One region of the Pseudomonas sp. LARHCG127 genome, then DNA from elsewhere that is predicted to be linked to it. Evidence: predicted binding sites of a transcription regulator. Region 1 holds the regulator's gene; each other region holds the start of a gene.

Evidence for each region. Region 1 encodes FliA, which starts transcription of late flagellar genes. Its sites were predicted from a motif close to CTAAAGTTTNNNNNNNNNNNGCCGNTAA; they were not measured.
Region 2: ACIPQ1_RS12195 (methyl-accepting chemotaxis protein) is a predicted target of FliA. The motif match lies at 4,079-4,106, and genes of this name have one in related genera.
Region 3: ACIPQ1_RS27525 (methyl-accepting chemotaxis protein) is a predicted target of FliA. The motif match lies at 3,435-3,462, and genes of this name have one in related genera.

What each region holds. Positions count from the first base shown of each region.
Region 1 is NZ_JBIXJT010000011.1:22,066-28,999, forward strand. It holds gene ACIPQ1_RS19005 (chemotaxis protein CheA) at 1-951, opposite strand, end outside; gene ACIPQ1_RS19010 (protein phosphatase CheZ) at 980-1,765, opposite strand; gene ACIPQ1_RS19015 (chemotaxis response regulator CheY) at 1,784-2,155, opposite strand; gene fliA (RNA polymerase sigma factor FliA) at 2,323-3,066, opposite strand; gene fleN (flagellar synthesis regulator FleN) at 3,063-3,893, opposite strand; gene flhF (flagellar biosynthesis protein FlhF) at 4,009-5,358, opposite strand; gene flhA (flagellar biosynthesis protein FlhA) at 5,370-6,934, opposite strand, start outside.
Region 2 is NZ_JBIXJT010000006.1:96,255-103,188, forward strand. It holds gene ACIPQ1_RS12180 (ABC transporter substrate-binding protein) at 1-128, shown strand, start outside; gene ACIPQ1_RS12185 (FecCD family ABC transporter permease) at 125-1,186, shown strand; gene ACIPQ1_RS12190 (ABC transporter ATP-binding protein) at 1,180-1,935, shown strand; gene ACIPQ1_RS12195 (methyl-accepting chemotaxis protein) at 1,979-3,940, opposite strand; gene ACIPQ1_RS12200 (ester cyclase) at 4,163-4,627, opposite strand; gene ACIPQ1_RS12205 (APC family permease) at 4,714-6,192, opposite strand; gene ACIPQ1_RS12210 (aldehyde dehydrogenase) at 6,280-6,934, opposite strand, start outside.
Region 3 is NZ_JBIXJT010000025.1:12,460-19,393, reverse strand. It holds gene ACIPQ1_RS27540 (MOSC domain-containing protein) at 1-12, shown strand, start outside; gene ACIPQ1_RS27535 (DUF3094 family protein) at 65-238, shown strand; gene ACIPQ1_RS27530 (NAD(P)/FAD-dependent oxidoreductase) at 299-1,597, shown strand; gene ACIPQ1_RS27525 (methyl-accepting chemotaxis protein) at 1,755-3,380, opposite strand; tRNA gene ACIPQ1_RS27520 (tRNA-Pro) at 3,525-3,601, opposite strand; tRNA gene ACIPQ1_RS27515 (tRNA-Lys) at 3,696-3,771, opposite strand; tRNA gene ACIPQ1_RS27510 (tRNA-Pro) at 3,777-3,853, opposite strand; tRNA gene ACIPQ1_RS27505 (tRNA-Asn) at 3,861-3,936, opposite strand; gene clpB (ATP-dependent chaperone ClpB) at 4,251-6,815, opposite strand.

The DNA of each region.
Region 1 (6,934 bases):
AGTGGCGGTGGTGCCGGCAGCAGGGGCAGCCGTGGCCTTCCCGACTTCTGTGAACTTGCCTTTGCCGTGCAGTTCGTCGAGCAGCGATTCGAATTCATGATCGCTGATCAGGTCGCTGCCAGCCGCGGCGGCAGCCGGCTTGGCTGGCGTCGGCGCGGAAGCGATGGCCGAATCCAGGGCGTCAACGGCAAAGGTGCCCTTGCCATGCAACTGGTCGAGCAAGGCTTCGAATTCGTCGTCGGTGATGTCCGAGCTGTCGCCCGCCGCTTTCGGGGCGGCCGGGGCTGCTGGCGGGACAACGGCATCTGGCGCGAACTGGCCCTTGCCGTGAAGCTGGTCGAGCAGCGACTCGAACTCGGCATCGGTGATTTCGTCGCTGCCAGCCCCATTGCTGGCCGGTGCAGCCGGCGCAACCTGAGCGGCCGGCGCTTCGGCCTGGGCCTTGACGGCACTCAGGGAGTCCAGCAACTGTTCAAATTCGTTATCGGTGATGTCGCCCGATTCCTCGGCGACCGGTTCTTCAACCACCGCCTCGGCAACCGGCGCGGCTTCGTCAGCCGATTGCGGCTCGGCCAGGCGTGCCAGCGCGGCGAGCAGCTCGGGGGTGGCTGGGGTAATCGGCGAGCGCTCACGCACTTCGCTGAACATGCTGTTGACCGCATCCAGCGCTTCGAGCACCACGTCCATCAATTCCGAATCAACGCGACGCTCACCCTTGCGCAGGATGTCGAACACGTTCTCGGCAATGTGACAGCACTCCACCAGCTCGTTGAGCTGGAGGAAGCCGGCGCCTCCTTTTACAGTGTGGAAACCGCGAAAAATTGCATTGAGCAGATCCGCATCATCAGGTCGGCTTTCCAGCTCGACCAGCTGTTCGGACAGTTGCTCTAGAATCTCGCCGGCCTCAACCAGGAAATCCTGAAGGATCTCTTCATCGGCGCCGAAGCTCATTAATGGCTGCTCCTAAAATAGGGCTAAATCAAAATCCAAGGCTGGACAGCAAATCGTCCACATCGTCCTGACCGGACATAACGTCTTCTCTTTTATCGGCATGAATTTGCGGACCTTCACCCTGAGAGAGATGTTTTTGTGGATCTTTTTCGGCAAGCATCGCTTCACGGTCGTGTTCGATGCCTGCAAAGCGGTCGACCTGGCTAGCCATCAGCACCAGTTTGAGCAGGTTGCTTTCCACTTCGGTGACCAGTTGGGTCACACGCTTGATCACCTGGCCGGTCAGGTCTTGATAGTCCTGGGCCAGCAGAATGTCGTTGAGGTTGCTGGCCACGGCGCGGTTTTCGCTGCTGCTGCGCGTCAGGAAACCGTCGACCCGACGGGCCAGCTCCCGAAATTCTTCAGCACCGACTTCGCGACGCATGAACCGGCCCCAGTCGGTGCTCAAGGCCTGGGCCTCTTCACTCAGGCCATTGACCAGCGGCGTAGCGCTTTCCACCAGGTCCATGGTGCGGTTGGCCGCCGCCTCGGTCAGCTTGACCACATAGCCCAGGCGCTCGGTGGCGTCGGTGATCTGCGAGACTTCCTCGGCCTGCGGCATGTGCGGGTCGATCTGGAAATTGACAATCGCGCTGTGCAGTTCACGCGTGAGCTTGCCCACTTCCTGATACAGACCACGGTCACGGGTCTGGTTGAGCTCATGGATCATTTGAACCGCATCGCCAAAGCGACCTTTTTCAAGGCTGTCGACCAGTTCGCGGGCATGTTTTTTCAGGGTCGATTCGAAATCGCCCATTGAAGATTCGTTGTCCATAGCTCCCCCGTGGCGCCGTTAACCGATGCGTTCGAAGATTTTTTCGATCTTCTCTTTCAACGCCTGGGCCGTGAAGGGCTTGACCACATAGCCGTTTACACCGGCCTGGGCCGCTTCGATGATCTGCTCGCGCTTGGCTTCGGCAGTCACCATCAGCACCGGGAGGTGCTTGAGTTTTTCGTCGGCGCGCACATGGCGCAGCAAGTCGATACCGGTCATGCCGGGCATGTTCCAGTCAGTCACCAGAAAGTCGATGCTCCCGCTGTTGAGGACCGGAATGGCTGTGACGCCATCATCCGCCTCGACCGTGTTGGTGAACCCAAGGTCACGCAACAGGTTTTTTATGATCCGCCGCATCGTTGAGAAGTCATCAACGATGAGGATTTTCATGTTCTTGTCCAATTCGACCTCCAAGCAGTCTTAAACGCGCCCAGCACCTGGACGCGCCATTTCAATCAATTCCGGCACAACACTCGACAACGGTCTGGAGCACAACGGATGGAAACTGACCCGGCAACGCCATGCCAGTCCCGCTCGCAGTGTCCCCACACTGCCTGTCAGCGCGCTCGCCACTCCCCCAAACGGCCCCGCAAGCGGGCCGCGCACTGGCTGTGTAACTGGCTGACCCGAGATTCGCTGACCCCCAGGACCTCACCGATTTCCTTGAGGTTCAGCTCTTCGTCGTAGTACAGCGCCAAGACCAGTCGCTCACGTTCCGGCAAATTGGCAATCGCATCCGCCAGCGCGCTCTGGAAACGTTCATCTTCCAGGTCACGTGACGGCTCCATGTGAGCACTCGCGTTATCCTCATGCAGCCCTTCGTGCTCGCCGTCCTGCAAGAGGTCGTCGAAGCTGAACAGGCGACTGCCCAAGGTATCGTTCAAAATCCCGTAATAATCATCGAGACTCAACTGGAGTTCGGCCGCAACCTCGTGATCTTTAGCGTCACGCCCAGTTTTAGCTTCGATTGCCCGAATCGCGTCACTGACCATGCGGGTATTGCGGTGCACCGAACGCGGCGCCCAATCGCCCTTGCGGACTTCATCGAGCATCGCCCCGCGAATGCGAATACCGGCATAGGTCTCGAAACTGGCGCCCTTGCTGGCGTCGTATTTGTTCGACACTTCAAGCAGGCCGATCATGCCGGCCTGGATCAAGTCCTCGACCTGGACACTGGCTGGCAACCGCGCCAGCAAGTGATAGGCGATACGCTTGACCAGTGGCGCATAACGCTCGATCAATTCGTATTGGGCGTCCCGTGCCGATTTTTTGTAGAGATGGTTGTAACCGCTGGCTGTCATAACACGGGCCCTGCTGTTTGTTGCACAAGACGCTCGACGAAAAACTCCAGATGCCCGCGGGGGTTGGCCGGCAGTGGCCAGGTATCGACCTTCTGGGCGATCGCCTTGAACGCCAGCGCGCATTTGGAACGTGGAAAGGCTTCATAAACGGCACGTTGCTTCTGGACGGCCTTGCGCACGCTTTCGTCGTAAGGCACTGCACCGACGTATTGTAGGGCGACGTCCAGGAAGCGATCGGTGACCTTCGTCAATTTGGCGAACAGGTTGCGTCCTTCCTGCGGGCTCTGGGCCATGTTGGCCAGGACGCGGAAGCGGTTCATGCCATAGTCGCGGTTAAGCAGTTTGATCAGGGCATAGGCGTCGGTGATGGACGTCGGTTCGTCGCAGACCACCAGCAGCACTTCCTGGGCGGCGCGCACGAAACTGACGACCGAGTCGCCGATGCCGGCCGCGGTGTCGATCACCAGCACATCGAGGTTGTCGCCGATGTCGCTGAACGCCTGGATCAGGCCCGCGTGCTGCGCCGGGGTCAGGTGAACCATGCTCTGGGTGCCGGAGGCAGCCGGCACGATGCGAATCCCGCCCGGCCCCTGCAACAGCACGTCGCGCAGTTCGCAACGGCCTTCGATCACGTCCGCCAGGGTGCGTTTGGGGGTAAGCCCCAACAACACGTCGACGTTCGCCAGGCCCAGGTCGGCGTCCAGCAGCATGACCCGTCGGCCAAGCTCTGCCAGAGCCAGGGACAAGTTCACTGACACGTTAGTCTTCCCGACGCCACCTTTGCCGCCGGTCACCGCGATCACCTGTACGGGATGCATGCTGCCCATGTTCGTTCTTTACCTTGTCTTCTTAGACGGAGGCCACATTACTGGCTGCGCGTTCGCATACGGAACAATGCATGGCAGACCATCGATGTAGGTACAAAAAATATTCATGATTACCTCAGCCGACCTGCTTGGTCGGGCTGTGGTAGATGTCAGCGAACATGTCAGCCATGGCTTCCTCGCTGGGTTCTTCCTGCATTTGCACACTTACGGCACGACTGACCAATTGATGACGGCGCGGCAGATGCAAATCATCCGGGATCCGCGGCCCATCGGTCAGGTAGGCCACCGGCAGTTCATGACCGATCGCCAGGCTCAACACCTCGCCCAGGCTTGCCGTTTCGTCCAGCTTAGTCAGGATGCAGCCGGCCAGCCCGCAGCGTTTGTAGCTGTGATATGCGGCGGTTAGAACCTGTTTTTGGCTGGTGGTTGCCAACACGAGATAATTTTTTGACTTGATACCGCGTCCGGCCAGGCTTTCGAGCTGCATGCGCAGGGCCGGATCGCTGGCTTGCAGGCCGGCGGTATCGATCAGCACGACGCGTTTGCGCAGCAGCGGCTCCAGCGCCTGGGCCAGGGATTGGCCCGGATCCACATGGGTCACCGACACATTGAGGATGCGGCCCAGGGTCTTGAGTTGTTCCTGGGCACCGATACGGAAACTGTCCATGCTTACCAGGGCGATGCTCTGGGCGCCGTACTTGAGTACATAACGGGCGGCGAGCTTGGCCAGGGTGGTGGTCTTGCCCATGCCGGCAGGACCGACCATGGCAATGACCCCGCCCTCTTCCAGCGGCTCGACTTCCGGCGTGGCAATCATGCGTGCCAGGTGCGCCAGCAACATGCGCCAGGCTTGGCGCGGCTCTTCGATACCATTGATCAGCGCCAGCAGGTCGCGGGACAACGGGCCGGACAGGCCGATGCGTTGCAGGCGACGCCACAGGTTGGCCTGGGCCGGACGGCTGCCTTGCAGCTGGTTCCAGGCCAGGGAGCCGAGCTGGACTTCCATCAGCTCGCGCAGGCTGTTGAGTTCGAAGCGCATCGAGTCCAGGGCGCGCGGGTCAAGCCCACGGGCTGGCGCGGCAGGTGCCGGCTCTGGACGACGCGGTTCGGCCTGGACCTGTTCCATCAGCGGTTCGGCGGCGGTCAACGGCAGGCCGGCGGTCAGCGGTTGACCGGCGAACAATTGACGATTGATGCCCGGCGCACCTTCGCCTTCGCTGCTGCGCAGGCTCAGTTCGGCCTGGGCGCTGGCGATGCGCGATTGAGTCTTGCGCAGCTCATCTTCAAGTTCCATGTTCGGAACCCGTGGCGCCAGCGCCGACAATTTGTAATCCAGGGCCGCCGTCAGCTCGACACCGCCGGCGATACGACGGTTGCCAATGATGGCTGCTTCAGCGCCCAGCTCGTCACGAACCAGTTTCATGGCCTGACGCATGTCTGCGGCGAAAAAACGCTTCACTTGCATAAACCACTACCTCAGCCGTTGGGCCCTACTGTCGCAACGATGGTCACTTGCTTGTTGTCCGGTATTTCCTGGTACGCCAGCACATGCAGCCCCGGGACCGCGAGGCGTCCGAATCGCGAGAGCATCGCGCGAATCGGACCGGCCACCAGCAGGATCACCGGTTGGCCTTGCATCTCTTGCCGCTGGGCTGCCTCGATCAGCGAACGCTGCAGCTTCTCGGCCATGCTTGGCTCCAGCAGAACACCCTCTTCCGAGCCTTGTCCTGCCTTCTGCAGACTATTGAGCAATATCTGTTCCAACCTTGGCTCCAAGGTGATAACAGGCAGCTCAGACTCAGTGCCTACAATGCTTTGGACGATTGCACGGGATACGCCGACCCGAACCGCGGCCACCAAGGCGGCGGTATCTTGACTCTTGGACGCGTTGTTGGCGATGGCTTCGGCAATACTGCGTATGTCGCGCACGGGCACTTGTTCGGCCAACAACGCTTGCAGCACCTTGAGCAACTGCGACAACGAAACCACGCCCGGCACCAACTCTTCAGCCAGCTTCGGCGAGCCTTTGGCCAGTACTTGCAGGAGTTGCTGGACTTCTTCGTGGCCAATCAACTCGCTGGAGTGCTTGTACAGAATCTGGTTCAAGTGGGTCGCCACCACGGTACTGGCGTCCACCACGGTGTAGCCGAGGGACTGGGCCTGGGCCCGCTGACTGATTTCGATCCACACCGCCTCCAGGCCAAAAGCCGGATCCTTGGCGGTGATGCCGTTGAGGCTGCCGTAGACCTGGCCAGGGTTGATCGCCAGCTCGCGGTCGGGGTAGATCTCGGCTTCGGCCAGGATCACGCCCATCAGTGTCAGACGATAGGCGCTCGGCGCCAGGTCGAGGTTGTCGCGGATGTGCACAGTGGGCATCAAGAAGCCCAGGTCCTGGGAGAGCTTCTTGCGCACCCCCTTGATCCGCGCCAGCAACTGACCACCCTGGTTGCGGTCGACCAAAGGAATCAGGCGATAACCGACTTCCAGGCCGATCATGTCGATGGGCGTCACGTCATCCCAGCCCAGTTCCTTGGTTTCCATGGCGCGGGCCGGCGACGGCAGCAGTTCCTGCTGGCGCTTGACCTCTTGCAGGGCCTGGACTTTCTGCACGTTCTGCTTCTTCCAGAACAGGTAGGCACCGCCAGCTGCCAGGGCCGCCATGCTCAGGAAGGAAAAATGCGGCATGCCAGGCACCAGGCCCATCACCGCCATCAGGCCGGCGGCAACAGCCAGGGCCTTGGGCGAGGCGAACATCTGCCGGTTGATCTGCTTGCCCATGTCCTCGGAGCCCGAAGCGCGGGTCACCATGATCGCGGCGGCTGTGGATAACAGCAGTGATGGCAATTGCGCCACCAAACCGTCACCGATGGTCAACAAGGCGTATACCTTGCCGGCATCGCCGAAGGTCATGCCATGCTGGAAGATGCCGACGGCCATGCCGCCGATCAGGTTGATGAACAGAATCAACAGGCCGGCGATGGCGTCACCGCGCACGAATTTACTGGCACCGTCCATGGAGCCGTAGAACTCGGCTTCCTGGG
Region 2 (6,934 bases), on a different contig from region 1:
TTCACCCCACGTTGTTTGCCGACCTGGACCCGGACGCCTCGTTCCGCCAATTGCACGAGCAGTTCCTGCCGGTCCCTTATGAACCGGGCTACGCCGTCAGCCTGCGCCAGGCCGAGGACAAGCCATGACCACGCTGAACGAAACCCTGGTGATGCAACGTGACACCTACCGACGCCTGGTGCTGCGCAAGCGGCTTATCCTTGGCGGGCTCGCGCTGCTGCTGATCTGCAGCGTGCTGCTTGACCTGGCCCTCGGGCCGGCGCGCTACAGCCTCGACGAAGTGCTCGGCGCGCTGTTTTCACCGGACAGCGCATCGCCCCAGGTCCGCGTGGTGATGTGGGATATCCGCCTGCCCGTGGCGCTGATGGCCGTTGCGGTCGGTGCGGCGTTGTCCCTGGCCGGCGCGCAGATGCAGACGATCCTCAACAACCCGCTGGCCAGTCCGTTCACCCTGGGCATTTCCGCCGCCGCCAGTTTCGGTGCTGCCATGGGCCTGGCATTTGGCGTGGCCTTGTTCCCGTTGGCGGCGCAGTACATGGTGCCGCTGAACGCGTTCATCATGGCCATGCTGTCGGCCTTGCTGATCCACTTCCTGAGCCTGCGCCGTGGTGTCACTGCCGAGACCATCGTGCTGCTCGGCATCGCCCTGGTGTTCACCTTCAACGCGCTGCTGGCACTGGTGCAATTCTTTGCCACCGAGCAAGCCGTGGCCGCCGTGGTGTTCTGGACAATGGGCAGCCTGACCAAAGCCACCTGGCCCAAGCTCGGGGTGATCTGCCTGGTGATCCTGGTCACCCTGCCGATTTTCGCCCGGCGTGCCTGGGCCTTGACCGCGCTACGCCTGGGAGACGACAAGGCCGCGAGTTTCGGCATCAACGTGCGCAGCCTGCGCTTTCAAACGCTGATCATGGTCAGCCTGCTCGCCTCGTTCCCGGTGGCCTTTGTCGGCACCATCGGCTTCATCGGCCTGGTCGGACCGCACATCGCACGAATGCTGATCGGTGAAGACCAGCGGTTCTTCCTGCCGGCGTCCCTGCTGACCGGCGCACTGATTCTGTCCGCCAGTTCGGTGATCAGCAAAACCCTGATTCCCGGGGCGATTTTCCCCATCGGCGTGGTGACGTCGCTGATCGGCGTGCCCTTCTTCATATCCTTGATTCTCGGCGGAAAGAAAAACTCATGGTAACGATCCGGCTGGAGAATCTCGGCGCACGCTACGGCCAGCGCACGGTCATTCACGGCGTGACCACGGCAGCCTTTGTCGGCGGCCAGGTGGTGGCGGTGGTCGGCCCCAACGCAGCGGGCAAATCCACTTTGTTCAAGCGCATGGCCGGCTTGATCGACGGCCCCGGGCAAGTGGTTCTGGAAGACTCGAAAAAGGGACCGCAGGGCATCAGCTACATGCCCCAAGGCTTGAACGCCAGCGCCCGGTTGACGGTGTACGAGTCGGTGTTGCTGGCGCGAAAGCAGCTTACGCCGGGCTGGGTCGTCCACGATGATGAACTGAAGTTGGTGGATGACATTCTCGCCGCGCTGGGCATCACCGAACTGTCGTTCCGTAATCTCGGCGAGCTCAGCGGCGGACAGCAGCAACTGGTGTCGATCGCCCAGACCCTGGTGCGCGAACCGGAAATCCTGCTGATGGATGAACCGACCAGCGCCCTGGACATGCACCGGCAAGTCCAGGTGCTGAACTTCATGCGGGCCCTGGCGCGCAAACGCCAGGTCATTGTGTTCATCGCCATCCATGACCTGAACCAGGCGCTGCGCTTTGCCGACCAGGTGCTGGTCATCGCCGACGGCACCGCCCAGGGCAGCGGCCCAAGCGCCGAGGTGATCAGCGAATCGATGCTGCGCAAGGTCTACAAGGTCGAGGCGCGGATCGAGCAATGCAGCCGCGGCGAGCTCCATATCCTGATCGACGACATCGTCTGAGCGCACACCCGGGCCTTGCGTCGAAGGCCCGAGGTTGCAAGAGCTAGGCGACTTTGAAGCGATTGACCAACTGTTGCTGGTGCTCGGCCAGGCGCGCCAGTTCCTGGCTGGTGATGGCCGTCTGCTCGGCGCCGGCACTCACTTGGATCACCAGGTCGTTGATCTCGTTCACGTTGCGATTGATGTCTTCGGACACCGCGCTCTGCTCTTCGGCCGCGGAGGCGATCTGGATGTTACGGTCGCTGATCGTCGCCACCCCCTCGGCGATCTCCACCAGCAACTCCCCCGCGCGCTCGACTTTGCTCGCCCCGTCCTGGGCCTTGTCCAGGGTCTGCTGCATGGACAGCGCCGCACGATCCGAACCGGCCTGCAGGTTGCTGATCATCTGTTGAATGTTGCCCGTGGACTCCTGGGTCTTTTGTGCCAGGGTGCGCACTTCGGAGGCGACCACCGCAAAACCGCGGCCATGGTCACCGGCCCGCGCCGCTTCAATCGCCGCATTGAGCGCCAACAGATTGGTCTGTTCGGCAATGCCGCGAATCACATCGAGCACCGAGGAAATGGCATCGCTTTCCAGCTTGAGATCATCAATGATTTGCGCGGTCTCCTCGGCCTGCCCGGACAATTGGCGGATCAGCCCGATGGTGCTTTCGATTTCCACGCGCCCTTGGGCCGTGCTGAGGTTGACCTGTTGCGACATGTGCGCCGCATCGTTGGTACTTTGCGCCACCTCGCGCACCGTGGCGCTCATCTGATTGATCGCCGTGGCCACCAGCTCGGTGCCTTGGCGCTGTTGCTCGACACTCATGCTGGTCTGGACCGTCACCGTGGAAGACTCTTGCGCGGCGGTGGCCACTTGCGCCGTGGCGTTGCCGATTTCCTGCACGATCTCGCTGATCTCCTGCGCCATGCGATTGAGGTTGCGCGAGATCTGGCCGAACTCATCGCGGCCTTCATAGGTGGCCCTGGCGGTGAGGTCACGCTGTGCCAGGCCGTTCAGGGCCTGGTTCACATCGCGCACCGCCAGATCAATCAGGCGGATGATCACATACGACAACACCGTCACCGCCAGCAGCGCCACGACGACCGCAGCGACGGTCAGCCACAACGCACGACTTGCTTCATCGCGGCCGTGAATCGCCAAGCGGCTGATGCTTTGACCGAGGGCGTCTTCCACCTGGCTCATCATATCGATGCGCTGAGTGGAGAGTTCAAACCAGGCCTCTGGCTTGATGCCCAGCGACTGGCCCAATGGCACTTCGAAAGCCAGGCGCTGCAACTTACCGACTTCGACCGCAGCGGGCTTGAGCATCTGCTCGGTGAACTGTTGAAGCAAGACGGGTTGGGCCTGGCGGCGGAACGCGTCGGAATACGCAGAGAACTCACCAAGATTGCGGCTAAAGCGCGACAACAAGGTCTCATCGAAACGATCCTGGCTGAATACCAGGCCCAGCACGACCCGTTCGCGTCCGGCCCGCTCTTTCATCTCGATAAACTGATTGAGGGCATTGAGCGCATGAACAATGGTGGCGTTGTTGATCGTCGCTTCCAAAGAGTGGGTATAGCCCATGAGCGCTTGAATGATCTCGGTATAACGAACACCGGATTCGGTGCTGCTGATACCCAACTTATCCACTTGCCCACGAATGACGGGCAACTGGTCCAGTGCTTGGAGAACATTGTCCAATTGCGCACTGTCCGACCCAGACAACCCACGCACCACCTTGGCCGAGGCATTGGAATCCTGGCGCGCCTGGGCCATCCGTTCACCCATGGACTTGCCGCCGCTGCCCAGGAAAACCCCGCTGGCGCCGCGCTCGCGCTGCAATACCGTGATCAGTTGACTCAACTTCTGTGCCGTGGCGCTGGCGGCGACCGTGGCGTCCATATCGCGCAGGGTCTTGTAGTTGTCCACGATAAAGACGCCGGCCAAGGACAAGAATCCCAACAGGGGAAGTAGCAGGATCAATAAAAGTTTCAGACGCAGCGGTGCATTCCTGAGCATTTCCGTTCAAGCCTCATTTCATATTGAATTAATGACGCGTGAACTTGTTGTATGAGGGTTGTTATACACGCTGACGTGGGGCGATCTTAACGCAATACCAAATAGCCATCACCCCTGTTATTGCTCCGCTTGGCACTTATAACGGTCATGAAGCGGGAATGTTTATTTGCCTTGATCAGGATCAAGTTTTCGACAGATAACGGTAAGCATCCAAACATGGAACTACCAGCCGAGCTGCTTGTTGAAACCCAGGGCGTCATAGTAGTCGTGCTGCGTGAGAATCTTGCCCTCCTTGAGCCGGATGAAACTCACCCCCTTGAAGCTGAGGGGGCGCTGGGTGGCTGGGGTCTCGGTGCTCCAAGGCCCGGTATTGTGCCCTTTGAATTCCCATTCGAAGGCAATGCTGTCACCGTTGATGATCGGCTCGCCCAGCATCGTCCATTGCAGATCCGGCACTGCGCGCATGAACACTTCGATCACCTGGGTCTTGGCATTTTCCCGGCCGACCTGGGGTGTTCCCACCGAGGCGTCGAGAAACTCACCGTCCTCGGCGAAGTACTTCGCCGCAGCCTCCGCATCACGAGCGCTCCAAGCCTTCATGTAGTCATGGATCACGCCCAGGGTATCGTTTTGACTGGCCGCCAAAACCCCATGGCTGGCCAGAATCAGGAGCAACCCCAACAGCATCGAATGGATTCGAGACGTCATAAAATGTTCACCTTTTCTCATCAGAGGAATTTGCCTGCCGCGCCCGGCGGCAGGCCGTCATGTTCCTAGGCTTTTTTCCAGGCATCGGACGCCGGAGCGGTACCCTTCTCGTAGGGACGAAACACGACCATGTAGACGAGGCCGACGAGAATCACGATGGCGCCGACCAACACGATGCCGTAGTTCACGTACCAAGGCGCATCTGGCGTACGCGGCCAGGACATATTGACGATGGCGAACAAGCCATAGCAGAGCGCAGCGATGTTCACCGGCCAGCCCCAACGTCCCAAGGTGAACTGGCCCTTGGGTGTCCAGCCCCGGAGACGGGCATACATCACTCCCCCGACGATCATCTGGAACGCCAGGTAGATACCGATGGCGGCAAAACTCACCACCAGCGCGATGGCGTTCTGAAGATAAAAGCCGACACACACGATGATTGCCGGCAGCACCCCGCAGACCATCAGGGCGGCAGTCGGCACATGGGTCGTCGGGGAGAGTTTCTTCAGCACACCACTGCCCATGAGCATTTCGTCTCGAGCGTAGGCATACAACAAGCGGCTGGCGGATGCCTGCAAGCTCAGCACACAGGAAACGAACGAGACCGTGATCACCGCCATGACCACACGGGACATGACCGGACCGAACGCCGCGCCAAATATCGTGGCCATGGGATCCTTGTCCTGCCCGGAGACAACGGCGGCAATATCAGGCACGGCCAGGATCAAGGCCAGGGCGGCGAAGATCGAAGCAGCACCGCCGATCCAGATCGTCATTCGCATGGCCTTGGGGACCTGACGGCTAGGATTGGGCGTTTCCTCGGCGACATCGCCGCAGGCTTCAAAACCATAATAGAGGAACATCCCCGCCAGTGACGCGGCCAGGAAGGCCGGCCAGTACTCCCCATCGATGGAAATATCGAACGTGTCGAACAACACGCTCAAGGGCTGGTGGCGCTCGAAAATCAGCAAATAGCCGCCGATCAGCAAAGCCCCGACCAGCTCACACAGAAAACCGAACATCGCCACCCGCGCCAGCAGCTTGGTGCCGCTAAGGTTCAGGACCGTCGCGGCGGCGGTCAGGACCAGCGCAACCAAGGTATTAGTGACCGGCGACGACTCGAAACCCAGCAGGTTGGCAATGTAGGGACCAGCGCCCAGGGCTACGGCAGCAATGGTCACGCACAAAGAAATGGCGTAGATCCAGCCGACCATCCAGGCCCATTTTTTCCCCACCAGGCGGCGAGCCCACGGATAGACACCGCCGGAAATGGGGTACTGGGACACCACTTCGCAAAAAATCAGGCACACCAGCATTTGCCCGAACCCCACCAGCAGGTAGGACCAGAACATCGGCGGCCCGCCCGCTGCCAGGCACAGGCCGAACAACGTATAGACGCCGACCACTGGCGATAAGTAAGTGAAACCGAGGGCAAAGTTCTGCCAGAGGCTCATGCTACGTTCGAAATTCGAGGTGTACCCCAGGGCACGGAGTTGCTCCGCGTCCTGGTCCACGGCTGCCGTGGAGCTTATCGAGCTGTTCATTGCGCCATCCTTCAAAAAGGAATTCGTTTGAGTAAGCGTCAAGCAGGCAGAGCCATCCCGCCCGTAACGTGGTTCACCGGAAATGCCTCAGAGCTGAATCCAGGTGGCCTTGATCTCGGTGTATTTATCAAAAGCATGCAGGGATTTGTCGCGGCCATTGCCGGACTGTTTGTAGCCACCGAACGGCGCCATCATGTCGCCGCCGTCATACAGGTTGACCCAGACACTTCCGGCGCGAAGAGCCCGGGCCATGGTGTGGGCGCGCGACAGGTTGGCCGTCCAGACGGCTGCCGCCAGCCCATAAGGCGTGTCGTTGGCGATGCGCACCGCATCCTCGGCTTCGTCGAACTCGATCACCGACAGCACCGGGCCAAAAATCTCTTCCCGGGCAATGTTCATCGAATTGCTGACGTTATCGAATAGCGTCGGCTCCACGTAGCTGCCACCGCTGTCCGCCAGCGCCACGTGTCCTCCCAGCAACAACTGGGCGCCTTGATCCTGTCCTTGCCGAATGTGGTGCAACACGCCTTCCAGGTGACGCGCATCCACCAGTGCACCGACATTGGTGTCGGGGTCCAATGGATGGCCTGGCTTCCAGCTTTTCATGGCCTCGACCACCATCGGCACGAAACGCGCCTTGATGGAAGCCTGGACGAGCAAACGTGAACCGGCGGTGCACACCTCGCCCTGATTGAAAGCTATGGCGGCCGCTGCCGCTTCGGCGGCTACCTGTAGATCAGGG
Region 3 (6,934 bases), on a different contig from region 1:
AATGCCGGCTAGCCGGACGCTGTAACGTCTTCACATTCCGCAACGTCTACCTGACGAGGCCTTTATGACCAGCCGCCTGAACCCAGACGACCAGAAGCATGTCGAAGAGTACCTGCAACTGTCCCAGCACCGAGTCGAGCGCCGGCCTTTCCGGCCGTGGATGCTCCTGGTGGTGGTACTGGCCATCACGATTGGCCTGGGCCTGTTGAGCCGACTGATCAGTTACCTGACGCTATGAGCCGCTTGATGCTCGCGCGGGTAACGGCACCGAATTCCTTTAGCCTTGCGAGATATCCCCATGACTCATCGTATTATCATCGTTGGCGGCGGCGCCGGCGGCCTGGAGTTGGCTACCCGTCTGGGTAAGACTCTGGGCAAGCGCGGCACGGCCAGTGTGATGCTGGTCGACGCGAACCTGACCCACATCTGGAAACCCCTGCTGCACGAAGTGGCTGCCGGCTCCCTCAACTCTTCCGAAGACGAACTCAACTACGTTGCCCAGGCGAAATGGAACCACTTCGAGTTCCAACTGGGGCGCATGAGCGGCCTGGATCGCGAGCGCAAGAGAATCCAGCTGGCCGCCACCTATGACGAGGCGGGCATCGAGCTGCTGCCAGCCCGGGAATTGGGCTACGACACCCTGGTGATTGCCGTCGGCAGTACCACCAATGATTTCGGCACCGAAGGCGCGGCGCAACACTGCCTGTTCCTCGACACCCGCAAACAGGCGGAGCGCTTCCACCAGCAATTGCTCCACCACTATCTGCGTGCCCACGCCGGGCAGACCGATATCGTCGAGCGCATCAGCGTCGCCATCGTCGGCGCCGGCGCGACCGGGGTCGAACTGGCGGCCGAGCTGCACAATGCCGCCCACGAACTGCACGCCTATGGCCTGGACCGGATCAAACCGGAGAACATGCACATCACCCTGATCGAGGCCGGCCCACGGGTGTTACCGGCACTGCCAGAACGCATCGGCGGACCGGTGCACAAGACTTTGGAAAAACTCGGCGTCAACGTGATGACCAACGCTGCTGTCAGCCAGGTGACCGCCGACAGCCTGATTACGGCAGATGGCAAAGTGATCGACGCGAGCTTGAAGGTCTGGGCGGCCGGGATTCGCGCGCCAGAATTCCTCAAGGATATCGACGGGCTGGAGACCAACCGGATCAACCAGCTACAAGTGCTGCCGACGCTACAGACCACTCGCGACGAAAACATCTTTGCCTTCGGCGACTGCGCCGCCTGCCCGCAACCCGGCAGCGATCGTAACGTTCCGCCCCGCGCCCAGGCCGCGCATCAGCAAGCCTCGCTGCTGGCCAAATCCCTGAAACTGCGGATCGAAGGCAAGGCCCTGCCCGACTACAAATACACCGACTACGGCTCGCTGATCTCGCTGTCGCGCTTCTCGGCGGTGGGCAACCTGATGGGCAACCTGACTGGCAGCGTGATGCTCGAAGGCTGGCTGGCGCGGATGTTCTATGTGTCGTTGTACCGCATGCACCAGATGGCGTTGTACGGCATGTTCCGCACGGCCATGCTGATGCTGGGCAGCAAGATCGGCCGCGGGACCGAGCCTCGGCTGAAGCTGCATTAAGTCAGCAGCACTAAGGTCGAATGATCCACCGCCATCGCGAGCAAGCTCGCTCCCACAGTTGAGTGCGATCACCCTGTGGGAGCGAGCTTGCTCGCGATGAGGGCGGCGCAGTCAATACTTAAGCTCGGGCAGGATAACTGTCCAAGCTATCCACCGATCAAACCTGAAACCGCTGCACCATCGTGCGCAGCGAATTCGCCAGTTGCGACAACTCGTGGCTGGAGGCACTGGTCTGATCCGCGCCGGAAGCCGAGCGCACCGACAAATCACGAATGTTCACCAGGTTGCGATCGACCTCGCGGGCCACTTGTGCTTGCTCCTCGGCAGCACTGGCGATGACCAGGTTGCGCTCATGGATCTCGCTGACCGACGCCGTAATGGTGTGCAGCGCTTCCCCTGCCCGCTCCGCCATCGCCAGGGTGCTTGCCGCACGACTGGAGCTGGCCTGCATGGAATCGAGTGCCTGGGTGGCACCGCTGCGCATGCCTTGGACCATCTGCTCGATTTCCTGGGTCGATTGCTGCGTGCGATAAGCCAGCGCCCGCACCTCGTCGGCCACCACCGCGAAGCCACGTCCACTCTCTCCCGCCCGGGCCGCTTCAATGGCCGCGTTGAGGGCCAGCAGGTTGGTCTGCTCGGCGATGGCGCGGATTACGTCCAGCACCTTGCCGATATCCTGCGACTGGTTGGCCAAAGATTGCACCAGGCCGCCGGTCACTTGCACATCGTTAGCCAGGGCGCCAATGGCCTCGACCGTGTCGCTGACCCGCTGCTGCCCCAGGGATGCCGACTCACTGGACTGACGCGTGGCATCGGAAGTGGAAACCGCATTGCGTGCAACCTCCTCCACAGCGGTGGTCATCTCGGTGACGGCGGTGGCAGCCTGTTCAATTTCGTTGTTCTGTTGCTGCAGGCTGTGGGTGCTGTCGAGCGTGACGGCGTTCAGCTCATCGGCTGCCGTGGCCAGTTGCGCGGCCGAGCCGCTGATGCCCTGCAACGTCTCGCGCAGATTCTGCTGCATGGCCGCCAACGCCTTGAGCAAACGGCTGACTTCGTCGTTGCCGTGGGTTTCGATCGGCCGGGTCAAGTCACCCCGGGCAACGCTCTCCGCAGCATTCAGCGCCTCGCCCAGGGGCTTGACGATACTGCGCGTGAGCAACATGGCCAGGGCCACCGTGGCCAGGGCGGCAAGCACAATGAACAGGCTGACGATCATGCGGGAATTGGCGTAGTGCTCCTGGGACTTCTGGCTCTCGATGGACACCTGCTTGGAGAACAACTCCGCCAGATCGTTGAGCTGCTTGCCGGAACCGTCCACCACGGTCTTCATGTCCACCAGCAGCAACTTGATCAGATCATCCCGACGCCCCTGTTCCGCCAGGGTGAAGGATTGCGCGATACCGGTACGGTACGCAGCGAACGTTTGCTTGAACTGGTCGTAAAGGGCCTTGCCTTCAGGCGTCATGACGAGTTTTTCGTAAGCCGCGATTTTTTCACCCAGCTCCTTGTCGCGGGTGTCCATTTGTCCGCGATACACCGGGATGTTCTTCGGATCCTGGTCCAGGGCCATGCGCAGGGAGATCGTGCGGATTCGCAACATCCACTCGCGAATCTCGTCACCCCCGCGAATGCTAGGCAGCCATTGGGTTTCCACGGCGACTTCACTGTCACGAATGCTCGACATCTGCCCCAGCGCAAACACCCCGAGCAATGCCACCAACACGGCGATCAAGGCAAACCCCAGCGCGGCGCGAGGGGCGATATTCAACTGACGAAGAAACATAAGGGTGCCTTTTTTATTGTTGGCCCGAGGTGGGGCCGGGCCCCTGTCGGTGGGTTATCGGCAAGTTGTACGATGACTTAAGTCAATCCACTTTATTCCAGGCAAAAAAAATCCCCGTATCTTTCGATACGAGGATTTTTAATATGGTCGGGGTAAGGGGATTCGAACTCCTGACATCCTGCTCCCAAAGCAGGCGCGCTACCGGACTGCGCTATACCCCGGTAAAAAAAAGGCGACCTTTGCAAGTCGCCTTCCTCGATCAGTGCTTTTGGCCTCTGATCTTAAGATTCGATTCCAGCGAGCTGGTTTCAAAAATGGTGGGTCGTGTGGGATTCGAACCTACGACCAATTGGTTAAAAGCCAACTGCTCTACCAACTGAGCTAACGACCCAAATATGGTCGGGGTAAGGGGATTCGAACTCCTGACATCCTGCTCCCAAAGCAGGCGCGCTACCGGACTGCGCTATACCCCGATTGAAATGGCTCCGTGACCAGGACTCGAACCTGGGACCCAATGATTAACAGTCATTTGCTCTACCGACTGAGCTATCACGGAACTGATATTTCAAGTTACTGCAATTTGAAGCTACATCGTTGAATCTCGCTTCAACCTCTTTCACCGTCTGCATCGCTGCGTTCGTGTGTCTGAGGCGCGCTATTCTACAATTTTCAAAACCTCTGTCAACCCCTTAAATTGCTTTCAAGACAATGATTTGCAACTTATTTTGGATTCCTTCCCAGTGAGAAGTAACCCTTGGGGTGACGTACTGCGGGGCGCACTTTACAAGCCTTTTCCTTTGAGTTCAACGGCCTGATGAAAAAAATGGCCTCGCAAGGCAAGGCCATTTCAATTGCCAGCAGTCCCGGCTATCAGTTAAAGACGATTTCGTCGTTCTCCACCGTTCCGGTCACGGTTTCCCCCGGCATGAAGCGCCCCGACAGAATCAGCTGCGCCAGCGGGTTTTCGATCCAGCGCTGGATCGCCCGCTTCAGCGGCCGAGCGCCATAGACCGGGTCGTAACCCACCGCGATCAGCTTGTCCAACGCCTCATCGCTCAATTGCAGTTTCAGCTCGCGCTCGGTCAGGCGACTGCGCAGGCGGCCCAACTGGATCTCGGTAATGCCGGCAATCTGATCCCGGGCCAAAGGCTCGAAGATCACCACTTCGTCGACCCGGTTGATGAACTCCGGCCGGAAATGGGTAGAGATTGCGTCCATCACCGCCGCGCGCTGCGCCTCGCGATCACCCACCAGCTCCTGGATCTGCGTCGAGCCCAGGTTGGAGGTCATCACGATCACCGTGTTGCGGAAGTCCACCGTGCGCCCGTGGCTGTCGGTCAGGCGACCATCCTCCAACACTTGCAGCAGGATGTTGAACACATCCGGGTGCGCCTTCTCGACCTCATCGAGCAGGATCACCGAGTACGGCTTGCGACGCACGGCCTCGGTCAGGTAGCCGCCCTCCTCGTAGCCAACATAACCCGGTGGTGCACCGATCAGCCGTGCCACGGAATGTTTCTCCATGAACTCGGACATGTCGATGCGCACCATCGCCTCCTCGGTATCGAAGAGGAACTCGGCCAGTGCCTTGCACAGCTCGGTTTTACCGACACCGGTCGGGCCGAGGAACATGAACGAGCCGCTCGGACGGTTAGGGTCCGACAATCCGGCGCGGGACCGGCGCACGGCGTTGGACACTGCCACCACGGCTTCTTCCTGGCCAATCACGCGCTGGTGCAGCAGGCTTTCCATCTTCAGCAGCTTGTCACGCTCGCCTTCGAGCATCTTCGAGACGGGAATGCCGGTCCACTTGGAAACCACTTCAGCGATCTCTTCCTCGGTCACCTTGCTGCGCAGCAACTGGTTTTCGCTCTTGCCGTGCTGGTCGACCATTTGCAGGCTGCGCTCCAGGTCCGGGATCACCCCGTACTGCAGCTCGGCCATGCGGTTGAGGTCGCCTTTGCGGCGAGCCGCTTCCAGTTCCTGGCGAGACTGTTCGATCTTTTGCTGGATCTGCGCAGAACCCTGGACCTCGGCTTTCTCCGAGTTCCAGATTTCCTCGAGGTCGGAATACTCACGCTCGTGACGCACGATTTCTTCCTGCAACCTCTCCAGGCGTTTCTTCGCCGCTTCGTCGCTTTCTTTCTTCAGCGCCTGGGACTCGACCTTGAGTTGAATCAGGCGACGCTCCAACCGATCCAGCACTTCGGGCTTGGAGTCGATTTCCATGCGGATGCGGCTCGCGGCCTCGTCGATCAGGTCGATGGCCTTGTCCGGCAATTGACGGTCGGTGATGTAGCGGTGGCTGAGCTTGGCCGCCGCGATGATCGCGCCGTCAGTGATCGCCACCTTGTGGTGCACTTCGTAGCGCTCTTTAAGGCCACGCAGGATGGCGATGGTGTCTTCTTCGCTCGGTTCCTCCACCAGCACTTTCTGGAAGCGCCGCTCGAGGGCCGCGTCCTTCTCTATATATTGACGGTACTCGTTGAGCGTGGTCGCGCCGACACAGTGCAACTCGCCACGGGCCAACGCTGGCTTGAGCATGTTGCCGGCGTCCATCGAGCCTTCGCCCTTGCCGGCACCGACCATGGTGTGCAGTTCGTCGATAAACAGGATGATCTGCCCTTCCTGCTTGGACAGTTCATTGAGCAGGGACTTGAGCCGTTCTTCGAACTCGCCGCGGTACTTGGCACCGGCGATCAGAGCCCCCATGTCCAGGGACAACAGGCGCTTGCCCTTGAGGCCGTCCGGCACTTCGCCGTTGATGATGCGCTGGGCCAAGCCCTCGGCGATGGCGGTTTTACCCACGCCAGGCTCACCGATCAGCACCGGATTGTTCTTGGTACGGCGTTGCAGCACCTGGATCGTGCGGCGGATTTCATCGTCGCGACCGATCACCGGGTCGAGCTTGCCTTCCTCGGCACGCTTGGTCAGGTCGACGGTGTATTTGTCCAGCGCCTGGCGCGACTCCTCGTGGTTGGCGTCGTTGACCGCTTCGCCGCCACGCAGGTTGTTGATGGCGTTTTCCAGGGCCTTCTTGCTCACCCCTTGGCCAAGCAGCAACTTGCCGAGCTTGCTGTTCTCGTCCATGGCGGCGAGCAGCACCAGCTCGCTGGAAATGAACTGGTCGCCCTTCTGCTGGGCCAGGCGATCGGCCTGGTTAAGCAGCCGCGCCAGATCCTGGGACATGTTTACGTCACCGGTCGGATTCTGGATCTTGGGCAACTGGTCGAGTTCTTTGGCCAACTCTTTTCGCAGGCTGTTGACGTCAAAGCCGACCTGCATCAGCAGGGGCTTGATGGAGCCGCCCTGCTGTTCGAGCATGGCTTGCATCAAATGCGCCGGTTCGATACCGGGATGGTCCAGGCCGACGGCCAGGGACTGGGCATCGGACAGGGCCAATTGCAGTTTGCTGGTTAAACGATCAATACGCATGGGTCACCTTCCTAATGAGCAGGCCGGACCTAGAAAACATCCTGAATGAAGAAACCTGCCAGATACCGTTATAGATGTGGTCGATTCTGGAAGATTCAAGCCGGGCGCCCTTGATGCAG